4 regions of the Citrobacter sp. ANG330 genome follow, and region 2 is predicted to be linked to each of the others. Evidence: predicted binding sites of a transcription regulator. Region 2 holds the regulator's gene; each other region holds the start of a gene.
The links. Region 2 encodes CRP, which controls carbon source genes, mostly activating them, when cyclic AMP is high. Its sites were predicted from a motif close to ATGTGANNNNNNTCACAT; they were not measured.
Positions count from the first base shown of each region.

Region 1 (4,173 bases), on a different contig from region 2:
GACGATAGTTATCCTGCGCTTTATCCAGACTCTGCCCAATGGAGGACATATCATCGACAAAGAGACGCATCTTGTCATAGAGCTTGCTTGCACGATCCGCAATCTGTTGTGCATTACGACTTTGATGCTCGTAGCGCCACAGATTCGCAATGGTCCGCAATGCCACCAGCAACGTCGTGGGACTGACCAGCATAATATTATTTTTCAGCGCCTCGGTAATCAGTTCGGGCTGTCTGTCGAGCGCTAACAGAAACGCAGGCTCGACAGGGATAAACATCAGCACATAGTCGAGCGTACGCAGCCCCGGAAGCTGTTGATAATCTTTACGCCCCAGCATGCGAATATGGTTCCGTACTGAGACAATGTGCTCCTGGAGCGCGCTTTCGCGGGCGTAATCGTCTTCCGCATTAAAATAGCGCTCATAGGCGACCAGCGTCATTTTGGCGTCGATCACCACATCTTTGCCCTGTGGCAAACGCACGATCACATCGGGTTGCATCCGCGAGCGATCGTTATTCTCGATGCTGACCTGGGTTTCGTACTCGTACCCTTCACGCAGTCCGGACGCCTCCAGCACACGGGTGAGTACAACTTCGCCCCAGTTCCCCTGCGTTTTATTGTCGCCTTTTAACGCACGCGTGAGGTTGACCGCTTCCTGGGCCATTTGCGCATTAAGCTGTTGCAGATTACGGATTTCATGTGCAAGGGTGTGACGTTCGCGCGCTTCCTGACCAAAGCTGTCCTGGACCTGGCGACGAAAGCCATCCAGTTGTTCACGCAGCGGCGTCAGCAGGCCGTTCAGACTCTGGCGGTTTTGTTCATCTACCCGGCGATTGCTCTGTTCAAAGATTCGGTTTGCCAGGTTTTCAAACTGTTCACTCAAACGCTGCTCGCTGTTGATCATCTGGCGGATTTTATCTTCCGCATGCTGCTGCGTGGCTTCCATCCGCGTGGTGACTTCACGCAGATCTGCTTCTAGTGAGGTGTTGATACTGCGCAGGCTACGTAATTCGTTATTGAGCAATTCACACTCATCGCGCCAGTGGTCGCTTTGGGCGAGCTGTTGTTTTGCAGCGCTTAATGCCGCAACCATCTCTTCACGTTCAGCGAATTGCTCGGCTTTCTGCTGCACATGCTGATAGCTGGCCAGCAGCCAGCCAAGCGCAATGCCCACCAGCGCAATAACCGCATAAATGATAATTGAGATATCCAAAATGCCTCCCGACGCCATACTCACCCGCACAAAAATAGAATTGTGCTGTATAAACGTCCAGTTTTAAAGAAGTTTCCTGCGAGGCACTACGCAAAATAAACGCATACAAGAAAAAGGCCGAACGCGTCGGCCTTTTACTGAAGAAGAAAGGATTAGATCAGACGACGTGCCGCTTCCACCACGATTTTCACCGCATGGCTTTCGGTTTGCTTCATCGTCTCAGCATTCGGGATCTCTTGCTGAGTACGGTTGACGATCACGCCCGCAACCATCCCGGCGCGCAGGCCCTGGCTTGCACACATGGTCAGTAGCGTAGCGGACTCCATTTCGTAGTTCATTACGCCCATTGACTGCCACTCTTCCATGGAGCCTTTGAAACGACGTACTACACGGCCGGAGAAGGTGTCGTAACGTTCCTGTCCTGGGTAGAAAGTATCAGACGAGGCGGTTACACCCACGTGAGTAGTGGCGCCAATGGATTTCGCCGCTTCAACCAGTGCGGTGGTACATTCAAAGTCAGCAACTGCCGGATATTCCATTGGCGCAAAGTGCAGGCTCGCGCCATCCAGACGGACGGACGCCGTGGTGACCAGAACATCGCCGACATTGATGTGCGGCTGAATGGCGCCGGTGGTGCCAATACGCAGGAAGGTACGAATGCCCAACTGCGCCAGTTCTTCCACAGCAATAGAGGTAGACGGACCGCCGATACCGGTCGAGCAGACGATGACGGCTTTGCCATCCAGTTCAGCACGCCAGGTAGTGAATTCACGGTGAGAGGCCAGTTTTACCGGCTTTTCCATCAGCGCGGCGATCTTTTCTACACGTTCCGGATCGCCAGGGACGATAGCCAGCGTAGCCCCTTGTAAATCGTTCTTGGTGAGGCCGAGATGAAAAACGTCAGACCTGGACATATAAAACTCCTCTGTGATTCGGTTTTTGTCAGAAGAAGCAAAAAGACACTTTACCGAAGGACTTAAGATATTTTCGTGACCATCATCACCATGGCGTAAATAAGTTGCATGGACTTACCAGCAAATAGTGATTCAAATCACACTAACAAGCCAATTTTCGCTTTCTTCGCACAAAAAGCGAGCCGTTTGAGGCAGTGTGAAATGTTAAAGGCTGTCTATAGTTAACAGTGCGCTATTTTTCTAAGGGTACGGAGAATACCATGACATCAACACAACAAACCGGTTTTGCACCTGCAGCATCCCCTGTTGCCGCTACCTCAGTTCATACTCCGGACGACGCCATTGTCGCGGGTGTGACGTCGATCCCTTCCCAGGGCGACGATATGCCGGCGTATCACGCGCGACCGAAACAGAGCGATGGCCCACTGCCAGTGGTCATTGTAGTGCAGGAAATCTTTGGCGTGCATGAACATATCCGCGATATATGCCGTCGTCTGGCGCTGGAAGGGTATCTGGCAATCGCACCAGAACTCTATTTCCGTGAGGGCGACCCGAATGATTTCGCGGATATTCCTACGCTGCTCAGCGGCCTTGTGGCAAAAGTGCCGGATTCCCAGGTGTTAGCCGATCTGGATCACGTCGCCAGTTGGGCGTCCCGTAACGGTGGCGATGTGCATCGCCTGATGATGACCGGTTTTTGTTGGGGCGGTCGCATCACCTGGCTCTATGCGGCGCATAACCCGCAGTTGAAAGCTGCTGTCGCGTGGTATGGGAAACTGATCGGCGATAAGACGCTGAATTCACCAAAGCATCCCGTTGATGTGGCCACCGACCTGAACGCTCCGGTACTGGGTCTGTATGGTGGGCAAGATAACAGTATTCCGCAGGAAAGCGTTGAGACTATGCGCCAGGCGCTACGCGCCGCTAACGCTACCGCGGAAATCGTCGTCTATCCCGATGCGGGTCATGCCTTCAATGCCGACTATCGCTCGAGCTATCACGAAGAATCTGCCAAAGACGGCTGGGAAAGAATGCTGGCCTGGTTTGCGCAGTACGGTGGCAAAAAAGCGTAAAAGCGAAAAGCCCGGGGGCGGCGACGCCTTACCGGGCCTGCGTGTCATCAAGCCTGACGCAGATTCTGCGCGGCTTTCACCATGTTCGCCAGCGCTGCCCGGGTCTCCGGCCAGCCGCGGGTTTTCAGACCACAGTCCGGGTTCACCCACAGACGTTCAGCCGGAATACGCTGCGCCGCTTTTTGTAACAGCGCCTCAATCCACTCTACGCTCGGGACGTTCGGCGAGTGAATGTCATACACGCCCGGTCCGATTTCGTTCGGGTAATCGAACTCTTCGAACGACTCCAGCAGTTCCATGTCGGAACGTGAGGTCTCAATGGTGATTACGTCGGCATCCAGTGCAGCAATAGAATCCATGATGTCGTTAAATTCGCAATAACACATGTGGGTGTGGATCTGGGTATCATCTTTCGCCACCGCCGCGTTGATGCGGAACGCTTCCACGCCCCAGGCCAGATAGGCCTCCCAGTCACTACGACGCAGCGGCAGCCCTTCGCGCAGTGCCGGTTCATCAATCTGAATAATTCCGATCCCTGCCGCTTCCAGATCCGCCACCTCATCACGCAGCGCCAGTGCGATCTGCTTTGCGATGGTTTCGCGGCTCACGTCTTCACGCGGGAAGGACCAGCAGAGAATGGTTACCGGGCCGGTCAGCATGCCTTTTACCGGTTTGTCGGTCAGTGACTGCGCATATTTTGCCCATTCAACGGTGATCGGCTCAGGACGGCTGATATCGCCAATCACCACCGGCGGTTTCACGCAGCGAGAGCCGTAACTTTGCACCCAACCATTCTGGGTGAAGACGAAACCATCCAGATGTTCGCCAAAGTATTCCACCATGTCGTTGCGTTCGGCTTCACCGTGGACCAGCACGTCCAGACCGAGACGTTCCTGCTCAACAATCGCCTGCTTAATATGCTCCGCGATGCCAGTGCGGTAGTTGTTAGCATCAAGCTGACCTTTTTTGAAGT
Region 1 is NZ_JASJUI010000015.1:16,580-20,752, forward strand. It holds gene rmuC (DNA recombination protein RmuC) at 1-1,213, opposite strand, end outside; gene udp (uridine phosphorylase) at 1,366-2,127, opposite strand; gene QNN88_RS21720 (dienelactone hydrolase family protein) at 2,388-3,200, shown strand; gene metE (5-methyltetrahydropteroyltriglutamate--homocysteine S-methyltransferase) at 3,248-4,173, opposite strand, start outside.
Region 1: udp (uridine phosphorylase) is a predicted target of CRP. The motif match lies at 2,253-2,270, and genes of this name have one in related genera.

Region 2 (4,173 bases):
GGCCTGCTGGAACAGACGTTTATTGAGTACGGCCAGACCGGGAAAGGCCAGTCACGCAAATATCTGCATACCTACGATGAAGCCGTCCCGTGGAACCAGGTGCCGGGGACGTTTACCCCGTGGCAAGCACTGCCCGAACCCACCGATGTGCTGTTCTATGAAGGCCTGCACGGCGGCGTCGTCACGCCCCAGCATGAGGTCGCAAGACATGTTGATCTCCTGGTCGGCGTGGTGCCCATCGTTAACCTGGAATGGATCCAGAAGCTTATCCGCGACACCAGTGAACGAGGCCATTCTCGTGAGGCGGTGATGGATTCGGTGGTCCGTTCGATGGACGACTATATCAACTACATCACGCCGCAGTTCTCCCGCACCCACATCAACTTCCAGCGCGTTCCTACCGTGGACACATCCAACCCCTTCGCAGCCAGGAGCATTCCATCACTGGATGAGAGCTTTGTGGTGATTCATTTCCGCAATCTGGAAGGGATCGATTTCCCCTGGCTGCTGGCGATGCTGCAGGGCTCATTCATTTCTCACATCAATACGTTGGTGGTTCCTGGCGGGAAAATGGGTCTGGCAATGGAACTGATCATGCTGCCGCTGGTACAGCGACTGATGGAAGGCAAGAAGATCGAATAAACGGTGGGGAGTGCCCGATGGCGCTGCGCTTACCGGGCCTACGACAGGAGTAGGCCTGATAAGCGCAGCGCCATCAGGCAATGATCATCAGGCAGCAATCACTTCGTACGAATGGGTAATGTTAACCGCTTTTCCCAGCATCAACGCCACAGAGCAATACTTCTCTGCCGACAGATCGACCGCCCGCGCAACGGCGGCATCCTTCAGATCGTGGCCGGTGACAATAAAGTGCAGGTTGATGTGAGTGAACAGGCGTGGCGCCTCTTCCCGACGTTCTGAAGTCAATTTCACTTCGCAGTTCGTCACATCCTGACGGCCTTTTTGCAGGATAGAAACCACGTCAATGGCGCTGCAACCGCCAGCCGCCATCAACACCATTTCCATCGGGCTCGGTGCTTTATCACCAGAGTTACCGTCCATCAGAATCTGATGCCCGGAAGCGGACTCACCCAGGAAGGTTAACCCCTCAACCCATTTAACACGCGCTTGCATATTTTTTAACTCCAGTGCGTTAATTTTCCTGACAGATTACGCGTACATAACAATTCTCGCAACGGAAGGCGACCTGCGTCATGCTGAAGCGAGACACCAGGAGACACACGGCTAAAGCTATGCTAAAACAGTCAGGATGCTACAGTAATACATTGACGTACTGCATGTATGCAGAGGACTTCACATTAAAGGCTGCAGTTCGTTTTTGACAGTCTCTTCCCAGGACGCGGGAAGCACATTTTTGCAACCCCAGAGACAGCGGATTTTTTGGCTCTGGAGACAGCTTATAACAGAGGATAATCGCGCATGGTGCTTGGCAAACCGCAAACAGACCCGACACTCGAATGGTTCTTGTCTCATTGCCATATTCATAAGTACCCGTCCAAGAGCACGCTGATTCACCAGGGTGAAAAAGCGGAAACGTTGTACTACATCGTTAAGGGCTCAGTGGCAGTGTTGATTAAAGATGAGGAAGGGAAAGAAATGATCCTTTCTTATCTGAATCAGGGTGATTTCATTGGCGAACTGGGCCTGTTTGAAGAAGGCCAGGAACGTAGCGCATGGGTTCGGGCGAAAACAGCGTGTGAAGTGGCTGAAATTTCCTACAAGAAATTCCGCCAGTTGATCCAGGTGAACCCGGATATTCTGATGCGCCTGTCTTCTCAAATGGCTCGCCGCCTGCAAGTCACTTCAGAGAAAGTCGGTAACCTGGCCTTCCTCGATGTGACCGGTCGTATCGCCCAGACGCTGCTGAATCTGGCGAAACAGCCTGATGCAATGACTCACCCGGACGGCATGCAGATCAAAATCACTCGCCAGGAGATTGGCCAGATCGTTGGCTGTTCTCGCGAAACCGTTGGTCGTATCCTGAAGATGCTGGAAGATCAGAACCTGATCTCCGCTCACGGTAAAACGATCGTCGTTTACGGCACTCGTTAATCTCATCGGAAATGGCGCGCTACCCGGTAGTGCGTCATTTTTGTTTTGCCAATGTGGCGCAGACTGATTTATCACCCAGAAATCAACTATGCACTACGTCAAACGCTGGTGCTCTGTTTGCCCGTGGCCGTCGGCCTGATCATCGGGCAGTTGCATCTGGGTTTGCTCTTCTCTCTCGTTCCCGCCTGCTGCAACATTGCCGGGCTTGATACACCGCACAAACGCTTTTTCAAACGCCTGGTGATTGGCGCGTCGCTGTTTGCCGGATGCAGCCTGATTATGCAGCTGCTACTGGCGCAGGCGATCCCGTTGCCGCTGATCCTGACCGGACTCACATTGATTCTCGGCGTCACCGCGGAACTGAGTTCACTGCATGCCCGCCTGCTGCCCGCCTCGCTGATTGCCGCTATTTTTACGCTGAGCCTGGCAGGAAATATGCCGGTCTGGGAACCGTTGCTGATCTACGCGCTGGGCACGCTGTGGTATGGCTTATTTAACTGGTTCTGGTTCTGGCTGTGGCGCGAGCAACCGCTGCGCGAGTCGCTAAGCCTACTGTACCGGGAACTGGCGGATTACTGCGAAGCCAAATACAGTATGCTGACTCAGCACACCGATCCGGAAAAAACGCTACCGCCGCTGCTGGTCCGCCAGCAAAAAGCCGTCGACCTCATCACCCAGTGTTATCAGCAGATGCATATGCTGTCGGCGCATCACAACAATGACTACAAACGAATGCTGCGCGCCTTTCAGGAAGCGCTGGATTTACAGGAACATATCTCAGTGAGTCTGCACCAGCCGGAAGAGGTGCAAAAGCTGGTCGAACGCAGCCACGCTGAGCAGGTGATTCGCTGGACGGCGCAAACCGTCGCCGCGCGGTTGCGGGTACTGGCGGATGACATTCTGTATCACCGACTGCCGACCCGTTTCTCTATGCAAAAGCAGATTGGCGCGCTGGAAAAAATTGCTCATCAGCATCCGGATAACCCCGTCGGGCAGTTCTGTTACTGGCACTTCAGCCGTATCGCCCGGGTGCTGCGCACTCAACGACCACTTTACGCCCGCGATCTGATGGCTGACAAACAGCGCCGTCTTCCGTTGCTTCCTGCGTTGAAAAACTACCTTTCCCTGAAATCACCAGCGCTACGCAACGCCGGGCGTATCAGCGTCATGCTCAGCATCGCCAGTCTGATGGGAACCGCGTTACACCTGCCGAAACCGTACTGGATCCTGATGACCGTGCTGTTTGTCACGCAGAACGGTTATGGCGCCACCCGCGTGCGTATTCTGCACCGTTCGGCGGGTACGCTGGTGGGGCTGATTATTGCAGGCGTGACGCTGCACTTTCATATTCCTGAAGGATATACGCTGGCCCTGATGCTGGTGATCACCCTGGTCAGCTATCTGACTATCCGTAAAAACTACGGCTGGGCGACGGTGGGATTTACCGTCACGGCGGTATATACCCTGCAGCTACTGACGCTGGACGGCGAGCAGTTTATTATCCCCCGGTTTGTCGACACGGTGATAGGCTGCCTGATTGCATTTGGCGGCACCGTCTGGCTATGGCCACAATGGCAGAGCGGGCTACTGCGTAAAAACGCCCACGATGCGCTGGAGGCCGATCAGGAAGCTATTCGTCTGATTCTGAGCGACGATCCGCAGGCTACACCGCTGGCTTATCAGCGTATGCGAGTCAACCAGGCGCACAACACACTGTTTAACTCACTGAATCAGGCGATGCAGGAGCCGGGCTTCAACACGCACTATCTGGCGGATATGAAGCTGTGGGTGACGCACAGTCAGTTTATTGTTGAACACATTAACGCCATGACGACATTGGCGCGTGAACATACGATGCTGACGCCGGAACTGGCGCAGCGATATCTGCAATCGTGCGAAATTGCCATCCAACGCTGTCAGCAACGACTGGAGTACGACGGGCCGGGCAGTTCCGGAGATGTAAATATTCTGGAGGCGCCCGAAGCGCTCACCCACGGGCCCTTAAGCACGCTTGAACAGCATCTGCAACGCGTGCTGGGGCACCTGAACACGATGCACACTATCTCGTCTGTCGCATGGCGTCAGCGGCCGCACCATGGG
Region 2 is NZ_JASJUI010000010.1:138,845-143,017, reverse strand. It holds gene QNN88_RS19265 (phosphoribulokinase) at 1-642, shown strand, start outside; gene QNN88_RS19260 (OsmC family protein) at 730-1,134, opposite strand; gene crp (cAMP-activated global transcriptional regulator CRP) at 1,441-2,073, shown strand; gene QNN88_RS19250 (YccS/YhfK family putative transporter) at 2,125-4,173, shown strand, end outside.

Region 3 (4,173 bases), on a different contig from region 2:
GGCGTCAATAATACGGACAACGTCAAAGAACAATGTCCCCTGAGTATCGCAGGCAAAACCGTGAGCGCGTCCCAGCGCATTTTTCTTCGACACTCCGGCAAGTGAAAACGGCTGGCAAGGGAAGCCTGCCAGCAGGACATCGTGTTGCGGCACGTGCTGGCGAATATGCTCTGCCGCCTGATTGTCGCTGACACCTTCGCGATGGCTGAGCGTGATATCGCGAATGTCTTCATTAAAGTGGTGGCTGGCCGGGTCGCAGTAATAGTTAGCTTTATAGGTGCGCACCGCATGTTTGTTCCACTCGCTGGTAAACACGCACTGCCCGCCTATCGCCTCAAATCCACGACGAATACCGCCAATACCCGCAAAGAGATCGATAAACCGGAAAGCATAGTGCGGATGGTGTGCTGGCGGCGTGGGTAACAGAGTGCGCAAAAACGCCAACTCCCGCTCGCTTAATCGATGCCATGCCGAAGCATTCGCCACCACGCGCTTTAAAATGGCCGGACTCCAGTGGTTCTCACCCATTCCATTCAGGCAAGCCACCAACGTTTTAACATCATAAATTTCCAACAATTTCGCCAATAGCCCCTGCGCAACGTCTGCATTGCTGTCCGTTGCGGGAACCAATGAACCTGTTACTGAAAGATTTTGTTGCATATCGTTAACCGACCAAAAAAGAGTAGCGTCAGGTTAACATAAAATTTGCCTCACGAGTGGCTGGGGCGAAATGCGCGGATCACTGCCGGATCGACAGATTCGTACTCACCTTTTAGTTCCGCGCTTAACTTTGCCATGTAGTTCACCAGGAACTCAGCGTTATACCGGGCAAGTTCACGTCCACGCGCGGTTTGCATGGTATCGGGCAACGCCAGTAATTTGGTCTGGAAGTGATCGAGGGCAAACTGTTTATCGTTGAGCGCTCGCCGCTCAGCGAAAGGGTCTTCACCATCAAACAGCGCTACTCCTAAGGCGCCAGAAACCGCAAAGACCCGCGCCAGTCCTATCGCCCCGAGCGCCTCAAGCCGGTCGGCATCCTGAACGATTTTTGCTTCAAGCGTTAAAGGGGCAATATTTGCGCTAAAACTGTGGGCTTCAATCGCATGGCAAACCGCCGCCAGTTGCGAGTCGGGGAAAGCGGGAAAATCACGGATGAGGATACGACGGGTTTCAGCGGCAGCCAGTACAGACGAGCGATGACGGTCCGGATGGTTTTTGGCGAGGCTGACAATGTCATGAAAATAACAGGCGGTCAGCACGACCAGCCCATCGACCTCCTGCCCTTCCATCAGTTGCCGCGATGTCGCCCAGACACGGCGGAAGTGAAAAATATCATGCGCGGCATCCTGCCGGGTGTGATGGTTGCATAACCAGGCTTCAAATTGCGATTGCCAGTGCTGAAGATCCACATTGCCTCCCGTAGGTTAAGAAACGCTACAGTAACAAGTTTTTCTGCCGTCTTCACCCAGGCTGACGGCGTGGGCGCGTATACCAGGCGATACTACCGAGGATCAATCCCACCAGTCCGAGCACCAGAAACCCCAGCAGCGCGCCTATCCATTTTCCGCTGGTTGAGCCAAGCGAACTTTCAAATCCGGCAACCGGAATCGACTGAATGTGGCTGATCACCCAGGCGTAGCGCAGCATGGCCCAGATGAAATAGACGCAGAAAGCGTAAAATACCCATAATGCCAGTTTGCCGCCCAGACTCCGTGTTGCTCTTTCTTCCATACTGTTCAAAGGAAACTCCATTTCTGGGATGTCAATCTAAAAACTCACTGTACTTTTTGTGATTATAATCACACTTTTTTGTTATGTATGTCACAACCAGCCCGACAGTCATTGATTTTGCATATGTATTGATCCAGGGCAATTTTAGCTATGTCACAAAAACCCCGGTTAACGCCCTAAATTTTATGAATACACCCTTCTCACGTTTACTTATACATATCACAAGCCAATAAAACATACGTCACGTAAATCCCGTTTCTGTTTTATTTTATATATGTCATTATGATCGCGTCATTAGCCTTTTTATCATTTATTTTCCTTTTTTATAACCGGCATTTATGCCGGTTTTTTTTATTATTTACCTCCTGTGACGGGTTTTGTTTACCCGGCCAATCATTCAAATCATGAATCTTTTCATGAAAAACATAACATATTGATATTAAATCATAATAAATGTGTATGGTTTTTAAATAAACCATATAACCTGAATTATAAAAAGGCAAAAAGAAACATTTAGAAATATTTAAAATATAATTGTTACATGTTATTTTTAAAATAAAATGAACTCTATAGAATAGTATCCAAACGTGCTCTTTTGGAAAGTAGCATTTATTCACGATAATTATTACCCTAAGGGAAGACATAATGAACAGAAAAGTATTGGCAATGCTTGTTCCAGCATTACTTATTGCTGGCGCGGCACATGCAGCTGAAGTCTATAATAAAGACGGTAATAAACTGGACCTGTACGGAAAAGTAGATGGTCTGCACTACTTCTCTGACGACACGGGCAGCGATGGCGACATGACCTATGCACGTCTTGGCTTCAAGGGTGAAACCCAGATCATGGATCAACTGACCGGCTACGGCCAGTGGGAATACAATATCCAGGCAAATACAACCGAAAGCGACCACGGTAACTCCTGGACGCGTCTGGGCTTTGCCGGTTTAGGTTTTGGCCAGAACGGCACCTTTGATTATGGTCGCAACTACGGCGTCGTTTACGACGTTGAAGCGTGGACCGATATGCTGCCAGAATTTGGCGGTGATACCTACACCCAGACCGACGTCTATATGCTGGGTCGTACTAACGGCGTTGCCACCTACCGTAACAAAGGCTTCTTCGGTCAGGTTGATGGTCTGAACTTCGCGCTGCAGTACCAGGGCAACAATGAAGGCGCAGGTTTTGGTCAGGAAGGCTCGGGTAATAGCAGAAGCCGTAAACTGGCTCAGGAAAACGGCGACGGTTTCGGTATGTCCACCTCCTATGACTTTGACTTCGGTCTGAGCCTGGGTGCGGCCTATTCTTCATCTGACCGTACGAACGCTCAGGTCACTCGTGGTTATGGCGATCGTTCCCGTGCCAACAACTACGCCGGTGGCGAAACGGCTGAAGCCTGGACCATTGGCGCGAAATATGACGCGAACAATATCTATCTGGCCACAATGTATGCCGAAACCCGCAACATGACCTATTACGGTGGCGGTAAAGGCGAAACAAACGGCGGTATTGCCAACCAGACCAAAAACTTTGAAGCGGTTGCACAGTACCAGTTCGATTTCGGTCTGCGCCCATCCATCGCTTACCTGGTATCTAAAGGGAAGGAACTGGGTGGTCAGGATCACGATGGTGATGGTAACCCACGCTACACCGACAAAGATCTGGTGAAATATGTTGATGTCGGCATGACATACTACTTCAACAAAAACATGTCCACCTACGTTGATTACAAAATCAACCTGCTGGACAACGATGATCACTTCTATGCAGACAACGGCATCGCGACCGATGACATCGTTGCTGTGGGCTTAGTGTATCAGTTCTAATCGCCAGAATAATTTCAGGCCCGCTTCCGGCGGGCTTTTTTGTGCTTGAAATATCACTCAGTATTGAGCTTGTCGCCATTTTCCCGCATCCAGTCAGCCAGAGGCGCCAATGCGCCATGCAGAGTCAACCCCAGGGGCGTTATCTGATATTCAACGCGCGGTGGAATTTCCGGATAAATCGTTCGTGACACCAGCCCGCGTAGCTCAAACAAGCGCAACTGCTTTGTTAGCTCTTTTTGCGTGATGGGTGCCGCTGCCCGCAGCAACTCACCAAACCGCACCGGGGCATTGAGAACGATCAGACGATACAATATCGGGATAGCCCACTTCCCGGAGACCAGACTGACAAAGCGAGTCATCGGACAGGGTTGATGCTGAAAATTTTTCTCAGTTACGCAGTCGGCTGATTCCGCCATAGCACACCTCTTGCCTCTTTAGTATCCATTTGGTACCTGGTTTCTTTTAGATACTAACGTTTCTATAGTGCATTCTCCAGAGACAATTCAGGAGAAGAAAAAATGGGTCGCTTAACAGGTAAATACACGCTTATCACGGGCGGGACCAGTGGTATTGGTCTGGCCACTGCGCAGGAATTTCTTGCCGAGGGCGCGCATG
Region 3 is NZ_JASJUI010000001.1:514,984-519,156, forward strand. It holds gene QNN88_RS02630 (DNA cytosine methyltransferase) at 1-660, opposite strand, end outside; gene QNN88_RS02635 (phosphohydrolase) at 711-1,409, opposite strand; gene drpB (cell division protein DrpB) at 1,462-1,731, opposite strand; gene ompC (porin OmpC) at 2,377-3,558, shown strand; gene QNN88_RS02650 (winged helix-turn-helix transcriptional regulator) at 3,612-3,974, opposite strand; gene QNN88_RS02655 (SDR family oxidoreductase) at 4,077-4,173, shown strand, end outside.
Region 3: drpB (cell division protein DrpB) is a predicted target of CRP. The motif match lies at 1,788-1,805, and genes of this name have one in related genera.

Region 4 (4,173 bases), on a different contig from region 2:
GCCAACAAAACTGCCACTCTTTTCATTCAACTTTCCTCATTTATTACAGGCTGATAACACTGAAAATAACGAAATAATCATTCGGTTATAATTGATAAGACGTCGCTGCCTGGTTTTCCGCAGGAGATAAAACGGCGTTATTTCCGCCCATACGGTTTCACTGGATTATTATCGCAACAGGGACAGGAAAATTATCAATAATCTGATATTACCCTATGAAACCATTCAAACCTGTGACTTGAAACAGCATTTCAAAAGAAAATAAATCATTCATCAGCCATTAAAATCAATAAGATATATAATTTCACATTATGTTTACCAAATACGACTTGATGTATTACCTTCAGTAATATGTAAAAAAACATAAACAATCGCACTTAAGGATTTTCTTATTTCATTTATGAAGGTATGCTTATTTTAGATAAGCAACGAAATTGACTCTTCGATCACATAATGGACTGGCAGAATGGACTTATTCTGCTAACAGTAAGTTGTGCGGATGCGTTCTGCACATCCCTTCTATCAGGAAATAAGGATATTGATATGGCTGCAGTTGGAATGGTAAACAAACTCAATAATCAAATGAATCTTGAGTTTTATGCTTCCAATCTCTACCTCCATCTGAGTGAGTGGTGTTCCGAGCACCGTCTGATGGGTACAGCGACTTTCTTACGTGCTCAGGCTCAGAGTAACGTCACCCAAATGATGCGCGTTTTTAACTTCATGAAAAATGCCGGGGCGAATCCGGTCGTTAAGGCCATTGATGTACCCGGCGAAGACTTACATTCGCTGGAAGAACTGTTTCAGAAAACAATGGAAGATTATGAGCAGCGCGCCAGCACGCTTTCACAGCTGACCAACGAAGCAGAAGCGCTGAATGATGCACCAACCCTCAATTTTCTCCACGATCTGGAAAAAGAACAGCAGCAAGATGGACTGCTGTTACAAACGATTCTTGATGAAGTGCGTAGCGCCAGGCGTGCAGGCCTTTGCCCGGAACAGACCGATCAGCATGTACTCAATGTGGTGAATTACCAACAGCATTAAGTGACCCCGTCATTGGCCTGCATTTCACTCCCCCGACAGGCCAATTCGCAAAGCCCTTTCTGTCCGATGCCTCCCACTTTGGGGAGGTATCGTAAAAAGCATTTCTAAAATTTAAAACAACGGTTTATTTTAGTGAGCTTCGCCCTGCGGTGTGAATTTCAGTTCAATCAGCGCGATCGCTTTCTGGATAGCGCGCCGAGTGATGGGGTCAGCAGCAGCGGGATGCGTTGAAAAATCAATATTTTTCAGCTGGCTGGTCATTTTTTCGCGAACCTCAACGGGAGCAATCACGTCGAGAACATCGAGAATTTGTTTGATGACGAGCTGACAGGCGACAACGTCAGAGACCAGTTCCTGATCGGCATTCAGCGGTTGGGACATAGTATGCGCTCCTGATTGTGATGAAGGCCGACATAGTACCGATTCACACGCCGAAACGATAGCCGCACCTGACGCAGTGAACGACGGGTATAAAAAAACCTGCCGGAGCAGGTTTTTTTATCAGCGGAACATATCGCCCGGCGGTACGTCTTTAAACGTTTTGCAATAGTTCTCAAACATGCTTTTCAGGATTTTGCGCAGTTTCATGGCATGACTCCGTCTATGTTGTTATGCAGGTGTTATCATCTACGCCCTTATAATATGATCACCGTCACAAAAATCAACATACATGTGATTTACATCACGATTTAAAATTAACAAATTCTTTGCATTTTATGTTATTCGGCTGATAAATCAATCAACTACAGAATTATCAGTTCCGGTAAAATTTTATAATTTTTTTTAACGGCAAGTCCAACATGCAAGAAGACCGGATTACAGAAAGCAAACGAGGCATCTCCCCTGCCGCTCTCCTCGTCGCCGGGGCGTTTTTCATGGAGTTTATTGACGGTACGGTGATCGCGACCGCCCTGCCCGATATGGCCAAAAGTTTCGGTGTGCAGGCGGTTGATTTGAACATTGGCATCAGCGCCTATCTGATTACTCTGGCGGTACTCATCCCGGCCAGCGGTTGGATAGCCGACCGCTTTGGCGCACGCAAAATCTTTATGCTTGCCCTTGCCATTTTCACTCTCGCCTCAGTGCTGTGCGGTCTTTCCACGACGCTGGAGTGTTTTCTGACAATGCGTATCCTGCAGGGTGTGGGTGGCGCGCTGATGGTTCCCGTGGGACGCTTAGCCGTATTGCGTACCACACCAAAGCATCAGTTAATTACGGCCATCGCCACCCTAACCTGGCCGGCACTGGTGGCGCCGATTATTGGTCCACCGCTCGGCGGCTTTATTACCAGCTACGCTAACTGGCGGTGGATATTCTTTATTAACGTGCCGCTGGGCCTGCTGGCGATCGCGCTGGCGCTGCGATGTATTCCCAATATCCGTGATAACGATCGGCGTCCTTTTGATCTTCCGGGCTTCGTCGCGACTGCTGTTGCGATGGTCAGCCTGGTCTATGCGATGGAGTTGCTGGGAGCTCAACATCCCGAAAGCGGATTGACGATAGCTCTGTTAGGGCTTGGCGTGGGGGCGTTTGCCTTCTCTTTGCGACATTTCCGGCGAACCGCCTGGCCGATGATTCGTCTCGACGCGATGCAAGTGCCAACATTTCGCGTCACCATGTACGGAGGGTCACTGTTTCGTGCCTCTATTAGCGCCGTGCCTTTTCTCCTGCCGCTCATGTTTCAGGTAGGGTTTGGTATGAATGCCTTTCAGGCCGGTTCGCTGGTACTGGCAGTATTTGTCGGTAATCTGACCATTAAGCCCGCAACCACGCCACTTATCCGCTGGCTCGGCTTTAAAAAGCTGCTGCTGATTAACGGGACGCTCAATGTGCTGGCGCTGCTCGCCTGCGCGCTGATCACCCCCGGCACGCCTGTCTGGATTATTTTGCTGGTGCTGTACCTCGGCGGCGTGTTTCGGTCGATTCAGTTTACCGGCATCAGCACCCTGGCTTTCGCCGACGTTCCTTCCGCCCAGATGAGTTACGCCAATACCTTGTTCAGCACGGCCACGCAGCTGGCCGTTGGACTGGGGATTTCACTGGGGGCGATCGGTATTCGCATTGGCGCGAACGTCAGTGAATGGCTGGGGTTGAGTGCAATACCAGGCATCAGTTTTCGCCTGGCGTTTGTGGCTATCGCGCTTATCTGCCTGATGGGTATGGTGGATACGTTGCGACTGACGAAAGATGCGGGAAGTGCGGTATCGACAAGGAAGTAATACCTGACGCCGGATGCGCATTGCCACATCCGGCTTTTGAGCAAAATTAGCTGAGGATTTCGCGAACAAACGCTTCGATCTCTTCGCTCTGGCTGTTTTCAAAGAAGCACTGCTGGAAACGCTGACCGGACACTGCCGTCTTCACCAGTTCTGGATCGATCGCACGCAGCGTATCAAGATAGTTTTCTTTAACGACTGCCGCTTTGACCTGGTTGAGAATACCGGCATTGCGTACCTGCGGTTCTTTACGCTCTGGCGGATAACCTTCGCCGTTACGACCTGTAAAGGCCTTTTCAAAGATAAAGCGCACGTTCAGTTCTGCTCCCCAGCCAAATCCTTTCGCAAATGGCAGAGACAGCGCATTTCCGTTATTAATTTGCGCAAACAGGAACGCATCCGCCGGATCAATGCAGTAACCGCACACAACACCTGGATGAATATTCAGCGACATCAGCGCGCCCTGACCCGTACCGCAGCCAGTCACGACAAAATCAACTGCTTTTGAATTCAGCAGAATGCTCGCCATGATACCAAGATGGATATAGGTCAGGTGGTGGTCATTCTCGTCGCTCATACCAACGTTGAATACCGGAAACCCCTTTTCATCCGCAACCGCTTTGAGTTCGCGGTGAATGATGGCGTTTTTGCCTGCCTGGCTGTTTTCCATCATCAGTGCAATTTTCATTCTGTTTTCTCCTGAATGCGATGCGGGAAAGCCCGCCTTGAGTCAATCACGATACCGCACAGTACTACTTCGCAAACTCACTTTCAAATTTTATGAAAGATGGTTTTAAAAATGATGAGTGGTTTCACAATTTCACCTGCGAACCGCAAAATGCCTTTCGTCGTGTGGATTAGTCGTGGCTGATCTATAAGTTATTCAGGCCATTGAAACGCCGATGCGTGA
Region 4 is NZ_JASJUI010000001.1:460,664-464,836, forward strand. It holds gene QNN88_RS02305 (DJ-1/PfpI family protein) at 1-26, opposite strand, end outside; gene QNN88_RS02310 (non-heme ferritin-like protein) at 544-1,047, shown strand; gene QNN88_RS02315 (DUF2766 family protein) at 1,177-1,428, opposite strand; gene azuC (stress response protein AzuC) at 1,549-1,635, opposite strand; gene QNN88_RS02325 (MFS transporter) at 1,848-3,266, shown strand; gene QNN88_RS02330 (RpiB/LacA/LacB family sugar-phosphate isomerase) at 3,313-3,951, opposite strand.
Region 4: azuC (stress response protein AzuC) is a predicted target of CRP. The motif match lies at 1,718-1,735, and genes of this name have one in related genera.